4 regions of the Blautia sp. MCC269 genome follow, and region 4 is predicted to be linked to each of the others. Evidence: predicted binding sites of a transcription regulator. Region 4 holds the regulator's gene; each other region holds the start of a gene.
The links. Region 4 encodes HrcA, which represses chaperone genes, less so after heat shock. Its sites were predicted from a motif close to TGTTAGCACTCNNNNNNNNNGAGTGCTAACA; they were not measured.

Region 1 (4,296 bases), on a different contig from region 4:
GGTATTGATATTTACGTTGTCGTATGCACTGACTGTATCGTAATCATCCGCGCTGATCAGACGTGCATCCAGATCACCGCTTGCAAGTGCCGCATTGGCGGAACTGGAATCTTTAACGATCTTGAAAGTGATGGAATCCAGATTTACATCTTCATAATAATCATCGAATTTTGTTACTTTAAGGTACTCACCGGATTTGTACTCCTCGAACTTAAACGGTCCGTTTCCTACCGGCTTATTGTTCAGATCGCTCTCTCCGATATTCTCCACACCTTCATAAATGTGTTTCGGAATACAGTAAACCTGGCTTAAACCGCCAAGAAATCCTGCGGAAGAAGATCCAAGGGAAAGTTTTACAGTAAGATCATCAATTTTTTCTGCCTCTACTGCCTTATCATTCACATATCCGTAAGAAGAATATGGCACATTCTGTTTCTCATCTACCAGAACCTGCATGGTAAATACCACATCATCAGCAGTAAGCGGCTCACCGTCATGCCATTTCAGTCCGTCCTTCAGCTTCAGAGTAAACTCGCTGGCATCCTCATTGGCTGTCACGCTCTCACAAAGTCCGTTTCCGTAATACATCTCTCCGTTCACTATCTCAAAAAACGGGCTGTACAGTGCCTGCATCATATCAAAACTTGTCTGATCCACAACATACAGTGGATTGATATTCTGAGGATCTGTGGTTTCTGCAATTGTAATATTACCGCCGGCAGCCTTGGCTCCTTCGGTGTTCTCTGCCGCAAATACTGCTGTTCCTGCCATAACAGTCGTTCCTGCTACTGCAGCTGCCAGAAGCGCTGCCAGTACTTTTTTTCTCATCTCTTTGTTCCTCCTCTGGCTCAGCGGGTATTCCCGTTTTCCCACTGAGTTACTATGATATATGTACGATGGTACTATATCCTCATATTTTTGTCAAGCTTATCCTGAAATTCTATCCGGAATTTCCCTTTCGCACATAAAACCTTATCTTTTATTCTACCTACAGGGAGGATAGGCGTCAAGAAATATTTGTCATGGTTTTGATCCAGTGCCCGTAATGGCATTTCAGAAATGCGGGTACACACTTAAAAATCTGATCTGCGTTAAGGCAGCACACCACGATGGCCGGTGATGCTTTGACCACAAATGCCATGAACATGGATAACGGGATCACAATCGCCCAGGTACTAATTAGATCCACCTTCATGGAATAGGCAATACTGCCACTTCCCCGAATAATGCCTCCATTGGTAGGCATCTGATAAGACATTCCCAACATCACCACGCTTAAGATAATAAGAAATGTATTCGCCATTTCTCTGGTTTCCGGAGAAAGCTGGTAAAGGCTTAAGACCGGAATACGGATAAAGAAAAGCAGCACACCACAGATAATTCCCATGACTACAAAAAGTTTCTGAAGTTTTTTGGAATAGAGTTTTGCAAGCTTCAGATCTCCGGAACCTATGGTTTTTCCCATGGTAACCGATGCGGCGGAAGCAGCTCCCACAGCTGCGGATTTTACCATCAGAAACAGATTGGACGCTGCACTGTTGGCTGCAATGGCTGCTGCCGTCATGTGGCCCAGAATTGCTGTCTGAAGCGCTGTATTTACACCCCAAAGTCCCTGGATCACAAGCAGAGGGCATACCACTTTATAATATTTCCGTCCGAACTTCCAATCTGCCTGCAGATAATCCTGGATACGGATACCGATCCAGCTCTGTTTTTTAGAAATATAAGTGATCAGTACGCAGATCTCCGCAATACGGGCCGTCAGTGTTCCCACCGCTGCTCCTGCCGCACCCATCCTGGGCGCACCAAAATGTCCGTAAATCAGAATCCAGTTAATGCTGCAGTTAATTATCAGAGTCATGACAGAAAGCCCGAAAGCGATCCCCGCGATTTCCACACAGCGCAGCGTAGCCAGCAAAATCTGTGTCACTGCAAAGAAAAAGTAGGTAAAACGGATGATCGCAAGATAGGAAAGACCGGCTTCAATAATTGTCTGATCTGTTGTGAAAAGCCCCAGCAGCTGACGCGGAAAAAAGCTTGCCAGGATAAACAGAATGAGAGCAATAAAAATGCCTGTGCACATGGCCCAGGCACTGATCTTTCTCACCGGTTTTGTCTCTTTCTTTCCCCAGTACTGGCTTCCGAATATGACAAGTCCGTCTCCCAGCGCCATAAGTAGCTGCTGAAAGACGAACTGTACCTGATTTACAGTGGTTACTCCGGATAATGCAGTCTCGCTAAATGCGCCAAGCATAATATTGTCAGCAAGGTTGACACTTAACGTTACTACATTCTGCAAAACCAGCATGGAGCATAATTTCAGAAAATTACGGTAAAAATTCTTCATCAGTCTTTTACAATGGCAATAATATCATCCGCATTGATAACCAGATATTTCTCACCTTCGTATTTGATCTCAGTTCCTGTGTATTTTCCGTAGATTACACGGTCACCAGGTTTTACCTGTACCGGTACTTCTTTTCCGTCTACAATCTTACCGGAACCAACAGCAATAACTTCTGCCTGCTGTGTCTTTTCCTTGGAGCTGTCCGGAAGAACGATACCGGATGCTGTCTTATCCTCTGTCTCAAAATATTTCACGATCACTCTGTCTGCAACTGGTTTTAATGCCATGTTTATTTCCTTCTTTCTGTATTTATTAGCACTCTTTTCTTATGAGTGCTACTCTTTTCTTATCATACTACAAATCTGGAAATTGTCAAGATATTTGCAGGAATCCGCCTGACTCTCTCTGCTGTTATCCGGCAGAATTCCGGTCATTATTCTTCCTCGCTGACTTCGATTGCTTCTGTCTCATAAATAAATTTTACACTTCCATCCATATCCTCTGCACGCTGTGTGAAACTGTCATAAGAAACCGCCTCCGATTTCAGTGCACGGAAACGGTCTATCACATTTTTCAGATCTTTGTTTACTGCATCGTCCAGTTTTTTCACACCTTCTTTATAGAACTTTTTCTGACCGTCACTTAATGTCTTTGCGCCATCTGCAAGTTTGCTGATTCCCTCCTGCACCTGTCCGCTGGCCTCTTTCAGTTTATCCGCTCCGCTCTGCAGAGTTCCTACGCCAGATGCAAGAGCGGAAGTTCCGCTTTTTAAAGTCTGCGTTCCGGACGCAAGGGTGCTACTTCCTGCAAAGAGCTGTCCTGCCCCCTGTTCCAGCTGACTACCCGAAGAAACCAGCTGATCCGCTCCATTGTTAAGTGCACTGCTGTTTGCGGAAATCGTCTGAATGCCTTTTTTAAGCTGTGTAATTGCCTCCTGTATCTGGCTGCTTCCCTCGGTCAGTGTCTTTCCTGCTTTTTTCAGAGATTTTGCACCTTTTAACAGTGCACTGGCATTGGCATTCTTTTTTCCCTGAAGGTCTGTAATTCCGGAATTCACAGCACTTCCCATAGCATTCAGATCCTCGGAATTTTTCTGAAACTGCTCATTTGCATTGGTCAGATTCTGCTGATAACCGGACTGAAGTGTTTCATTTGCACTGGAAAGAGCATCTGCCGTATCCTTTAATTTATTGATCTCTGACTGAATTTCCGGAATCTGTTCACTTAAGCTACCAAAAGCATCGTCCATATTCCGGGCCGTGTCTGATAATTGTCTGCCGGTATCAGAAAGTGTATTTCCTGTATTTTTCAGATCCTGATCCTTTTCTGTCAGATTCTTCACATCTTCTTCCAGCTCACTGACTGCTTTCTGAAGATCTGACAATGCACTTCCCGCAGAAGCAGATGTGTGATTCAGCGCAGTGAGATTTTCTACTGCGGACATTGCTTTCTGTTTTGCACCATCGGCTTCTGATGCCGAACTGCGTAAAGCTTCTGCCGCGTTTTTCAACGCTGAAGTATCCGCCATCTGTCCGTTTGCAGAAGAAGTATCTATTCCATCGGCCGCGCTTCTGGCTGCTGAGATAGCGCCAAGGGCTTCCTGAACTGCCGCTGCGGTTCCTTCATCCATGGTACTGTAATCAATTCCCGAAAGTGCATTTTCTGCTGCTGAAAGATTATTTTTCACACCGGAAAGGCCTTCTTCAATTGCAGTCATATCTGTCGTTGTTTCTCCGGCATTGTCTGCCCAGTTTTCTATGATATCCGCCTGTGCATTCATGGTATCTGCATTATTTTTCAGAGTATCTGCCGCTTCCTGAACGTCGGATGTTATCTCTTCTGTACTTTCTGTATCTGTTGTCTTTGCGATCTGTTCCCGAAGTGCTGTAATCTTCTCTCCAAGCTGTTCTACACCGGCCACATATTCCTGCATCTGTACATTATAAGCG
Region 2 (4,296 bases), on a different contig from region 4:
CGGAAATAATCCAAAGACGCGGGCGGCTTTTCTGGCTACACTGCTGGTAATGTTACTTTTGTTTGTTCCGATTTATATTATCACATGGAGATCAGGAAGCTACGGATTAAATGAGATCCAGATTTCAGAAGATGATTTTATGTATTATTACAGTACGGATCTTCATATCAACATGCTTCATGTAGGAATATTTGTAACTGTTTTCAGTACTCTTGGAGCTGTTATCGATACGGCATTATCCGTAACCTCCTCTGTATATGAAGTCTGGACCCATAAAAACAGTCTGACAGCGAAGGAGCTTACAGCTTCCGGCTATCAGGTCGGAAAAGAAATCATAGGTACAACAGTAAATACACTGCTGTTTGCTTATCTTGGGGGAACTATTCTGTTATTTTCATACATTCAGACACAGCAATATACCCTGGAAATTATTCTTAATTCCCAGTTCCTTTTTCAGGATGTTGCGGTTATGTTATTTGGTGCGGTGGCATGTCTTATTACCGTCCCGGTGTCGATCAGATGCATCATCCGGCAGATTCACCGTACTGGTCCAGAAGAAAAACAGTCAGATCTGTGAAGAAGAATTTTCTTTTTCTTCACAGTCCTGACAGATTCCATGAAGCGTAAAGCAGTGTCAGATTTGTCGTAAATGTCATAAATTTGTGGTCAAAAAATGATGAGAAATGGAGAGTGCTAATTAAATATTGTGAGCGAAGTAAGGCGTGAGTCATAAAATATGGCTTGCGTCTTTTTCTTTGCCAGAAAGGAAGTTATAAGTTTGAAGGAGTAAATGTATGGACAACATGTAAAAGGAGCCAGTAAAACAACTCCAGGCTTTGCTGTTATGGATTATGAATAGAACACACATTCACCGAATGTTAGTTATCTGTTTTATTACAACACATCACAGATGCATAGAACATTCCATCCTCTGTTTTAAAGTGGCAGACACCATTGTAATGTGCGGCAATGTTTTTGACCGATTGTGTGCCGAGCCCGAGTCCCTTATGCTTCGTTGAAACAAGCTTGTCATCATTTGTACATTTGAGTGTTCCTGAGAAGGTATTGTCCACCGTAATACAAAGCGAACTGCCGGTCAGGTTGGCACGAATCAAGATTTTCCGGTCATTGCCAGACTCATTTTTGCAGGATTCCAGTGCGTTTTCAATCAGATTGCCGAATATAACAGAAATATCGGTATCTGAAACGAAGATATCATTCGGAATCTTAACTTTAACAAAATAATTAATACAGTTATCCTTAGCCTGCTGAGCAAAGTAGAGCAATACAGCGTTTGCGGCAGTATTTTCGCAAAAACGGACAAGAGAGTTATCCGGAAGGCTTTTGCTGTACTCATTAAGGTAATCATGCAGCACATCAAGTTTTCCTTCCGTCAGGTATTCTTGTATGAGAGCGATATGATGACGCACATCATGCTTTGCACGGCGGGCGTCAGTGATTTTACGGAAAATGTGTACGCAAAATGTGAAGAAAGTGTGAAATTAGCACTCACCTCTTGACAGTGCTAATAATGCGTGTTATAGTACATACAGAACAAAGGAAGAGAGAAAAAAGAAATCTTCCGGAGAAAGTTCTTACAGAATTAGCAGATGTTTTCAGAAACAGTAAATTAAAAACGCCTGCGCAGCACGCAGCGAATATAGATCAGGAGGAATGAGTTATGTTAATGCCAAGTATTTTCGGAGAAGATTTATTTGATGATTTTATGGGATATCCGACAGGCCGTCAGGCAGCTGCCAATGCTTATCCTCAGGTGAAGGATATGATGAAGACAGATATCCGTGATGTAGATGGCAATTATGAACTGGAGATCGATCTTCCGGGATTTAAGAAAGAGGATGTGAAGATCCAGCTGAAGAATGGTTATCTGAACATTCAGGCAACCAGAGAAGAGAAGAAGGACGAGAAGGATGATAAAGGTAAATATGTTCGCAGAGAACGTTATACAGGAACCTGCAACAGAAGCTTTTATGTAGGCTCGAGCATTAAGCATGAAGATATCCATGCGAAATATGAGAACGGAATCCTTCATGTAACCTTCCCGAAGGAAGAGACCAAGAAAGAAGCAGAAGAGAAGAAATTTGTTTCTATTGATTGAACAGCATTTATTGTGAAGCCCAGGTACTGGATTGCAAGTCCTGGGTGATGGGATATAGCATAATAACAATATCCGGAACAACCCAAACGGATATTGCAAATATTAAAGATCCAAATTGCACATTGCATTTGTTTATATAAATGAATATAACCCCCTTTTTTCCACCCCTCTGCCAATGCCCGGCAGAGGGGTTCTTTACGTTTCGGCCTGAAGTACAGAGGTGAATTCTGATTAACTTTACACTCTTTCCTCACTCTGTTATACTTGGAATAGGTAAACAGCGGAAATTCGGCAATACTATAAAATTGGGGAAAGAGTTTTTACAGAGGTGAATATATGGGAGATAAGATCAAGGTTATCATGGACTGTGATCCCGGAATCGATGACGGGATCGCACTGGCATATGCGGCAGCACATCAGGATGAACTGGAGCTGCTTGCAGTGACGACATCTGCAGGAAGTACCAGGATAGAAAGAGTGACCCAAAATGCACTGGAGCTGGTGGATTTTTACGGACTGAAGGTTCCGGTGGCAGGAGGCCAGGACCGTCCTCTTGTAAAAGCGGCAATTTATGCGGAAGAATTCCACGGAGAGACAGGGCTTGGCCATTGCGTACTGCCGGAAGCAAAATCAGAGGCTGCTTCTGATAATGCAGTGCTTTTTATACGTGACATTCTGAAGGCCATTCCGGAGGGCGAGCAGGTAGTAATGATCGAAACTGCACCAATGACTAATCTTGCACTTCTGTTGAAGGTTTTTCCTGAAATAAAGAATAAGATCAGAAAAATTGTATTTACAGGCGGCGCAGCAAAAGGCGGAAACATCACACCGGCAGCGGAATTCAACATCTACGCAGATCCGGAGGCGGCAAAGATCGTATTCGATTCCGGAATCCCACTGATCATGTGTGGACTGGATGCTACCCTGAAATGTAATCTCACCAGAAACCAGATCATGAAGCTGTGCCAGTCCGGTGATCCGGCAGCCAGAGCCTGTGGAGATATGGCTGGCTACGTACTTGAAAATTTTTCCAAATATCGCTGCGTGGCAAGTATCCATGCTGCTGTACCGTTTATGTATCTCATCCATCCGGAGTTCTTTAAAACAGAAAAAGTATTCCTGGATGTGGATTGTTCAGACGGTGCCGGACGGGGTGCCACATTATGCGATTTCCGCTGGTGGCTACACGAAGAAGACGAAATGAAAGATATGATTCTGACAGATGCAGATACAGAAAGCTTCCAGCAGGAGCTGTTTGAAGCGATTTATTCTGTGTCCGAATGCAAAAATATGAAATAGCCGGACAACGATCCGGAAACAGCTGCATTTATGAAGCAGCTGAGCAGTCAGATAAGAGGACAGAAAACCCATGAACTATATTGTATTTGACCTGGAATGGAACCAGAATCCGGATGGAAGAAGACATCCGGATAGTCGGCTCCCGTTTGAGATCATAGAGATCGGGGCAGTAAAATTAAATGAAAAAAGAGAGATCGTTGATACCTTTCAGTGCCTGATCAAGCCCAAAGTGTACCACTGGATCCACGACAGTATCCACGAAGTGATCCACGTGGATTATCATGAACTGGAAAAAGGCATCCCTTTTCCAAGGGCGATCCGCAGATTCCTGGAATGGTGCGGGGAGGAGTATCGCTTTTTTACCTGGGGAGACCAGGATGTGATGGAACTTCAGCGCAATATGAAATACTATAATCTTCTGAAGCTGATGCCAGGGCCGGTGCATTACTACGATGTGCAGAAACTTTTCAGCATAAAATTCGAGGACGGAATATCCAGGCGTTCCCTGGAATATGCTACAGACTACCTGCAGCTTCCCAAAAGCCGGGATTTTCACCGGGCACTGGCAGACGCCAGCTATACTGCCAGGATACTCCTGGAGATCGATGAAGCCTGCATGATCCGCCATCCGTCCCTGGATGTATATCAGAATCCAAAATCCAGAGACAGCGAGATCTATATTTCCTATACAGACCATGACAAGTTTGTGTCCAGGGAATTTGTATCAAAGGAGCGTCTGATGAAGGACCGTACTATGGTAAGTACCATGTGTCCTATCTGCAGATGCCCTGCCAAGAGGAAGATCCGCTGGTTCAGTACCAACAATTCCAAGGTATATTACAGCCTTGCCCTTTGCCATGAGCATGGACCTGTTGCCG
Region 3 (4,296 bases), on a different contig from region 4:
TAATTTACTGATTTTTTTGATTATAACACAAAAAGAGGGCCGCGTCCATGACGCAGGCCCTCTTATTTTGTGAACAATTTCACCTGCTTAGCTGATTATTACATCATTCCCATTCCCGGGTTTGCTGCCGGAGCAGGAGTATCTTCTTTGATTGTGGAAACTACAGCCTCTGTTGTAAGGAGTGTAGATGCAACGCTTGTAGCATTCTGAAGAGCACTTCTTGTAACCTTGGCCGGGTCAAGAATTCCGTTCTCAACCATGTTTACATATTTCTCATTGAGAGCATCGAATCCTGTACCAACCTCAGACTCTCTTACTTTGTTGATGATAACAGCGCCTTCCAGTCCTGCGTTTGCAGCGATGTGGAACAGTGGTGCCTCAAGAGCTTTCAGGATTACATAAGCTCCTGTCTTCTCATCTCCCTCAAGTGTTGTTGCAAGTTTTGCAACTTCTTTTGAAGCGTGGATGTAAGCAGATCCGCCACCTGCAATAATACCTTCCTCAACAGCTGCTCTTGTTGCTGCAAGAGCATCCTCAAGACGAAGTTTTGCTTCTTTCATCTCTGTCTCAGTAGCAGCACCTACACGGATAACAGCTACGCCGCCAGCCAGTTTTGCAAGTCTCTCCTGAAGTTTCTCTTTATCGAACTCGGATTTTGTCTCCTCGATCTGAGCACGGATCTGTGCAACACGTTTTGCAATGGCATCTTTGTCACCGAGACCATCAACGATAACTGTGTTCTCTTTTGCAACTTTAACAGATTTTGCACGTCCAAGCTGCTCCATCTTAGCTTCTTTCAGGTCAAGACCAAGCTCATCGGAGATCACCTGTCCGCCTGTCAGGATCGCGATATCCTGAAGCATCTCTTTTCTTCTGTCACCATAGCCAGGAGCTTTTACAGCTACTACCTGGAAGGTTCCTCTCAGTTTGTTGACGATCAGAGTTGTAAGGGCCTCACCCTCAACATCCTCAGCGATGATGAGAAGTTTCGCACCGGCCTGAACAACCTGCTCAAGAAGTGGAAGGATCTCCTGGATATTGCTGATCTTCTTGTCTGTGATCAGGATGTACGGATCATCAAGAGTTGCCTCCATTTTCTCCATATCTGTGGACATGTATGCGGAAATATATCCACGGTCAAACTGCATACCTTCTACAAGGTCAAGCTCTGTATGCATGGTCTTGGACTCCTCAACAGTGATAACACCGTCTTTGGAAACTTTCTCCATAGCATCAGCAACAAGCTGTCCAACCTGCTCATCACTTGCAGAGATTGCTGCTACGTTAGCGATCTGCTCTTTGCCGTTGATTGCCTGGCTCATGTTCTTGATCGCTTCTACTGCAACATCTGTTGCTTTTTTCATACCTTTTCTGAGGATGATCGGGTTGGCACCTGCTGCCAGGTTCTTCATTCCCTCATGAACCATTGCCTGAGCAAGTACAGTCGCTGTTGTAGTACCATCACCTGCTACATCGTTTGTCTTGGATGCAACTTCCTTGATGATCTGAGCACCCATGTTCTCGAATCCGTCCTCAAGCTCGATCTCTTTTGCGATGGAAACACCATCGTTTGTGATAAGCGGAGCACCGAAAGATTTGTCAAGTACTACGTTTCTTCCTTTCGGTCCAAGTGTTACTCTTACTGTATCTGCAAGTTTATTTACACCAGCTTCAAGTGCTGCTCTTGCTTCTGCGCCATATTTAATTTCTTTTGCCATGATAAAATGACCTCCTATTTATATTGATATACGATAAGATGTTTATATTATTTAATAACTGCCAGGATATCTTCCTGTTTTACAATGATGTAATCCGTACCATCCATCTTAACTTCTGTTCCTGCATATTTGGAGTAAATAACAGTGTTTCCGACTTCTACTTCCATCTTTACTTCTTTGCCATTTACAACTCCGCCAGGACCAACTGCGATAACTTCTGCCTGCTGTGGTTTCTCCTGTGCCTGTCCCGGAAGTACGATTCCGGATGCTGTTGTCTCTTCTGCCTCAACCTGTTTTAATACTACTCTGTCGCCTAAAGGTACTAACTTCATGATCTATGTTCCTCCTTATCAGTTCCATTTTCGTTTGCTAGCACTCGCTTTCTACGAGTGCTAATCACTATGGCTATATTAGTGAATTTCACGTTTTTTCGCAACTCTTTTAAGATATACTATTTCTAGTTTATTCTCTTTATATCTCTTTTATACTCTTGTTTTCTCTTATTTTCTTAATTTCATTATTTATTTTGATTTTTTCTAAAAAGATACACTTTCCTTTTATGCGATCCTGCAAAAGAATTTCAGTAAAAAAGAGACTGCCCACAATAACGGGTAGTCTCTTTCGTCACGTTCTTTATCTTATATTATCAGTCGGCAGATAATGCAGATCGCATTATGCCTTTTTGTTTCTCTGTGCCTTGATCTCCTCAAGCTCGTCGAAGATTACTTCATTAAGAACCTTAATGTAAGTTCCCTTCATACCGGAAGAACGGGACTCGATCACACCTGCACTCTCAAATTTACGCAGTGCATTTACGATCACAGATCTGGTGATACCTACGCGGTCAGCAATCTTGCTGGCAACAAGGATGCCTTCGTCTCCATCCAGTTCATCAAAGATATGGATGATCGCCTCAAGCTCTGAGAAGGACAGGGTACTGAACGCAGATTTCACGATCTGCTGCTTTCTGTCTTCCTCCGCATTCTCATCATGAACCGCACGCATCATTTCCAGACCTACAACAGTTGTACCGTACTCACTGACAATAATATCTTCAATATCATACGGATGATCGTTACGATACATAAATAATGTTCCCAGTCTCTCACCTGCAATATCGATAGGGTTTACGATTCCCTGATAATTCCCTGGTACATGCTCAAAGCCAAGTGTCTGGAGATTGACATTCTCCTTGGTAGAAAGAACGCCAAGAAATCTCTCGTTCAATAACGGATCAATATGTCCGCCGATCTTATCATCGATCAGCTCTGTGATCTCATCTACGCCCGGACAGATACTGACTCCCAGAACCTTACCTTTCTTACTGAGTACCAGGATGTTGGAACTTAAGGTTTCCATGAGCACCTGGCAAATGTCGTTAAACACTACCTTGCTTGAGCTGCTGTTATGCAGAAGCTTATTGATTTTTCTAGTTTTATCTAGCAACTGAACGCTCATTTTTTCCTCCTTTCACTTTCGTACCTTGAAAGAAATCGTTTTTCTAGTCTAATATTACACGTTATTCTGGAAATTTACAAGACATTTTTATATTTTTTTTATTTTTAACGGGATTTTCTGAAAATTGGTAGAAAAGCATTTATTCCATCAATCTTCATCTTTTGGTTTCTGTTCCACATATCCGCAGGTTTCCTGGCTGCAAACCAGCTTATTTCCCTTTTCGAGCATATAATTGCCACATTTCGGACATTTCTTTGCGGATGGTTTCTGCCAGGACATAAAATCACATTCCGGATTATTCTCACATCCGTAATATTTTCTGCCCTTTTTCGTTTTTTTCATGACAATTTCACCGCCACATTTCGGACATGCAACACCAATCTTTTCATAATATGGTTTCGTATTACGGCAGTCCGGGAATCCCGGGCATGCAAGAAATCTTCCGTGTGGACCATACTTAATTACCATGTTACGGCCACAGTTGTCGCAGACTACATCTGTAACCTCATCCTGGATATCAACTTTCTCCAGTTCTTTCTCCGCCTCATCCACATCATGTTTCAGATCCGGATAGAAATTACGTACAACAGTCTTCCACTGCACAGTGCCTGCCTCCACGCAGTCCAGAAGTCCCTCCATGGTAGCTGTAAAGTTTACATCCACAATACTCGGGAATGCCTGTTTCATAATATTGTTAACAACTTCACCAAGCTCTGTAACGTAAAGATTTTTCTGTTCCTTTGATACGTAGCGTCGGCTGATGATCGTTGTGATCGTCGGCGCATAGGTACTCGGGCGTCCAATTCCCAGTTCTTCCATGGTTTTTACAAGTGATGCCTCTGTATAATGTGCCGGTGGCTGTGTAAAATGCTGTTCCGGTTTCAGTTCTTTCAGTTTCAGCTCCATGCCTTTTTCCAGGCTCTGACTTAAAATATTGCCTTTTTTGTCATCGCCCTCTTCTGTATACACAGACATAAAACCATCAAACGCAACCTTGGATGCCGCAACCGTAAATACATACTCGCCGGCTCCGATCTTGACAGATGTAGTCTCATAACGTGCCGGTGCCATTCTGCTGGCCGCAAAGCGTCTCCAGATCAGCTGATACAGACGAAACTGA
Region 4 (4,296 bases):
CCATATTGAAAAATGTCCGGCCAATGCGGACAATCGCCAGGCCAAAATAGCAACTCTTCTGACATCAGGAGATGATTCTGTTGATCTGATCACAGTAAATGATGAGATGATATCCGAATTTAAACATAAGGGATTTCTTCTTCCGTTGGAAGATACGGTTATGACAGAGGAGACAGCGGCGAATTTTCTGCAGGAATACCTGAAAGAAATATGCATGTCAGACGGACATATTTTTTCGGTACCGTTCAGGATGGATATCATGGCATTCTGGGTGAACCAGGAATTGCTGGATCAGGCTGGTCTGGACAGACTCTCCTGTCTCAGTGATCTTGAGATCCTTCAAAAAAAGCTTCAGAATACGGGAAAATATGCATATGGGGATGCATGGGAGATTTCTTACATATATAATAGTATCAGCGAGTATGTCGATTTTTTCGGAGGAGATTATACAGACTGGACGGATCCGAAAACAAGAGAAGCGGCAGAATATATGAAGCGAATGCTGGATACAGGGATGATATCAGAGGAGAATCTGATCGACCAGCATGACCAGCTGAATGAAAAATTTATAAACGGCCAGTATGGATGTATGTTTATGTATACCGGTGTGTTGAGTACTTTTCAGAATGCAGGCGTGTATGGAAAAGATAAGATCCATATGGCACCATTTCCGGAATTTGACGAGAAGGTGACCAATATCGCAACCTGGCAGTATGTACTGAATAAAAATTCTGATCATAAAGAAGCAGCTCTGAAGTTCCTTCAGTATGTGTCCGGATATGAGGCCAGTAAAAATTACGGACAGCTGACAAAAATGTGTCCGGCAAGACTGGATGTGATCGAGGATAAGAATTTTGATCTGGATGGCATTGAAATGATCCGGCAATATCTGAAAGATTATAAGCTGAAAGCAAGACCACTGTGTGCCGATTCCATAGAAGCCGTTTCGTCCATGGGAACGGAATTTCAGAAATATATGCTGGGACAGAAAACAGAAGCGTAATTTTTTGCCGGGGCACAGAACTGCATAGACCAGTATTACAAAAAAGCATCGTACTGATGCTTTTTTTGTTTTGAAAAAATAAGAACTTTTTTTCAAAACATATTGACAAATATTTTACATGGTGATATCTTAAAGACTGTAGATGTTAGCACTCCACTAAAATGAGTGCTAACAGATGTAAAAAAGAATCAACATCCGTCAGGAAAGAATAAAAAGGAAAGGAGATGGATTCATGGAAGAGGTGTTGAATGAGCGCAAGCAAAAAATCTTAAAAGCAATCATCAAGACCTATATGGAAACCGGAGAACCGGTTGGTTCCAGGACCATTTCCAAGTATGCGGATCTCAATGTCAGTTCCGCAACGATCCGAAATGAAATGTCAGACCTGACAGATATGGGCTATATCGTCCAGCCTCATACCTCAGCAGGAAGGATTCCTTCAGATAAGGGCTACAGACTTTACGTCAATGAGTTGATGAAGGAGAAGGAAGCGGAGGTCGCAGAGCTGCGAGATCTGATCATTGAGAAGACAGATAAGATGGATAAGGTGCTTAAGAAGGTTGCGAAGGTTCTTGCTTCCAATACCAACTATGCTACCATGGTTTCCGTTCCGCAGTACAGCGGCAACAAGGTCAAGTTCATCCAGCTGTCGAGGATGAGCGAGCTTCAGCTTGTGGCAGTGGTTGTCAGTGACAACAACACAGTCCGGAACCAGATCATCAATCTGGATGAGGAAATGGACGACCAGACGATCCTGAAACTGAATCTTCTTCTTAACACCAATCTCAATGGGATTCCAATCCAGGATATCAACCTTGGGATGATCGCCAGACTGAAGGAACAGGCAGGCAGCCACAGCGGTGTGGTGGCAACGGTTCTGGATGCAGTGGCAGCCACCATTCATGTGGAAGAGGAAGATATGGAGATCTATACTTCAGGTGCAACTAACATTTTCAAGTATCCGGAGCTTGCCGATAAAGAGAAGGCAACGGAGCTGATCTCCGCATTTGAGGAGAAGCATGAACTTGCCGATCTTGTAAAAGAACAGATGTCAGATGGAGAGAATACAGGAATTCAGGTTTACATCGGTGATGAGATGCCAATCCAGACCATGAAGGACTGCAGCATTGTAACTGCCAGATATGAACTGGGAGACGGAATGTACGGAACCATCGGGATCATCGGTCCCAAACGAATGGATTATGAGAATGTAGTGGACAGTCTGAAGGAACTGAAGAATCATCTGGATGACGTTTTGAAAAAGAAGAAAACTTAGAAAGGCGGTAGAAAAAAAGTGTCGGAGGAAACAAAGAAAACATCCGAAGAGCAGGAAGCGGAGAAGGAAATCCCCGTAACTGACGGAGATCAGGAAGAAGAAAACCTGACACCGGAGGGAGAAGATCTGCCGGAGGAAGAAAATAATACTCCAGGCGAAGAAGCTGCCTCAGAGGATAAAAAAGAAGAAAAATCAAAAACTTCCTTCTTCGGAAAGAAGAAAAAAGATAAATCTGAGCAGAAGGTGGAGGAACTTACCGATCGCCTGAAGCGTACCATGGCTGAATTTGATAATTTCCGTAAAAGAACGGAAAAAGAAAAATCCAGCATGTACATCATCGGCGCAAAAGAGATCGTTGAAAAGATCCTGCCGGTTGTGGATAACTTCGAAAGAGGTCTTGCACAGGCACAGGAAGGCGATGCTTTTGCAGATGGAATGAAAATGATCTACAAGCAGCTTACCACAACACTGGATGAGCTTGGTGTGAAGCCGATCGAAGCAGTGGGAAAGGAATTCAACCCGGATTTCCATAATGCAGTGATGCATGTGGAGGATGAAGAGGTTGGAGAGAACATCGTGGTGGAAGAATTTCAGAAGGGCTACACCTACAAGGATTTCGTAGTACGCCACAGTATGGTAAAGGTTGCAAACTAACTGACAACAAACTTTATTTTAACAGATACAGACTAAAACAGGAGGAAAAAATCATGGGAAAGATTATTGGTATTGACTTAGGTACAACAAACAGCTGTGTAGCCGTAATGGAAGGTGGACAGCCGACAGTTATCGCAAATACAGAAGGCGCAAGAACAACACCATCCGTTGTAGCATTCACAAAAACAGGAGAGCGTCTGGTAGGTGAGCCTGCAAAACGTCAGGCAGTTACAAATGCAGACAGAACAATCTCCTCTATCAAAAGAGAGATGGGTACCGATTACCGTGTAACCATCGATGACAAGAAATATTCTCCACAGGAGATTTCCGCAATGATCCTTCAGAAACTGAAAAAGGATGCAGAGGCATATCTTGGTGAGAAAGTAACAGAGGCAGTTATCACAGTTCCGGCTTACTTCAACGATGCTCAGCGTCAGGCTACCAAAGATGCAGGTAAGATCGCAGGTCTTGATGTAAAACGTATCATCAACGAGCCTACAGCAGCAGCTCTTGCATATGGCCTTGACAATGAGAAAGAGCAGAAGATCATGGTATACGACCTTGGTGGTGGTACATTTGATGTATCTGTTATCGAGATTGGTGATGGCGTTATCGAGGTTCTTTCCACAGCTGGTAACAACCGTCTTGGTGGAGATGACTTTGATAAGAAAATCACAGACTACATGCTTTCCGAGTTCAAGAGAACAGAGGGCGTAGATCTTAGCAACGATAAGATGGCTCTTCAGAGACTGAAAGAGGCAGCTGAGAAAGCTAAGAAAGAGCTTTCTTCCGCAACAACAACAAACATCAACCTTCCGTTCATCACAGCTACAGCTGAGGGACCGAAGCATTTCGATATGAACCTTACAAGAGCTAAATTTGATGAGCTGACACATGATCTTGTAGAGATGACAGCAGAGCCGGTTCGCCGTGCACTGTCTGATGCAGGTATCACAGCTTCTGAGCTTGGCCAGGTACTTCTGGTTGGTGGTTCTTCCCGTATCCCAGCTGTACAGGATAAGGTAAGACAGTTAACTGGCAAAGAGCCGAGCAAGAACCTGAACCCGGATGAGTGTGTTGCACTTGGTGCTTCCGTACAGGGTGGTAAACTTGCAGGTGATGCAGGTGCCGGTGATATCCTTCTTCTGGATGTTACTCCACTGTCACTGTCCATCGAGACAATGGGTGGTATCGCAACTCGTCTGATTGAGAGAAATACTACAATTCCTACAAAGAAGAGCCAGATCTTTTCTACAGCAGCAGATAACCAGACAGCTGTAGATATCAACGTTGTACAGGGTGAGCGTCAGTTCGCAAAAGACAACAAATCCCTCGGCCAGTTCCGTCTGGATGGAATCCCGCC

Region 1: groES (co-chaperone GroES) is a predicted target of HrcA. The motif match lies at 2,658-2,688, and genes of this name have one in related genera.
Region 2: GPK88_RS03445 (Hsp20/alpha crystallin family protein) is a predicted target of HrcA. The motif match lies at 1,501-1,531, and genes of this name have one in related genera.
Region 3: groES (co-chaperone GroES) is a predicted target of HrcA. The motif match lies at 2,086-2,116, and genes of this name have one in related genera.

What each region holds. Positions count from the first base shown of each region.
Region 1 covers NZ_WQQE01000039.1:52,055-56,350, reverse strand. Annotated here, with positions in the region: gene GPK88_RS13005 (ABC transporter substrate-binding protein) at 1-828, opposite strand, end outside; gene GPK88_RS13000 (MATE family efflux transporter) at 1,007-2,347, opposite strand; gene groES (co-chaperone GroES) at 2,347-2,634, opposite strand; gene GPK88_RS12990 (GumC domain-containing protein) at 2,781-4,296, opposite strand, start outside.
Region 2 covers NZ_WQQE01000009.1:84,778-89,073, reverse strand. Annotated here, with positions in the region: gene GPK88_RS03455 (YibE/F family protein) at 1-577, shown strand, start outside; gene GPK88_RS03450 (ATP-binding protein) at 879-1,376, opposite strand; gene GPK88_RS03445 (Hsp20/alpha crystallin family protein) at 1,682-2,119, shown strand; gene GPK88_RS03440 (nucleoside hydrolase) at 2,456-3,418, shown strand; gene GPK88_RS03435 (3'-5' exonuclease) at 3,489-4,296, shown strand, end outside.
Region 3 covers NZ_WQQE01000043.1:48,922-53,217, reverse strand. Annotated here, with positions in the region: gene groL (chaperonin GroEL) at 99-1,718, opposite strand; gene groES (co-chaperone GroES) at 1,766-2,050, opposite strand; gene codY (GTP-sensing pleiotropic transcriptional regulator CodY) at 2,391-3,176, opposite strand; gene topA (type I DNA topoisomerase) at 3,324-4,296, opposite strand, start outside.
Region 4 covers NZ_WQQE01000038.1:87,359-91,654, reverse strand. Annotated here, with positions in the region: gene GPK88_RS11885 (ABC transporter substrate-binding protein) at 1-1,003, shown strand, start outside; gene hrcA (heat-inducible transcriptional repressor HrcA) at 1,236-2,279, shown strand; gene grpE (nucleotide exchange factor GrpE) at 2,298-2,933, shown strand; gene dnaK (molecular chaperone DnaK) at 2,987-4,296, shown strand, end outside.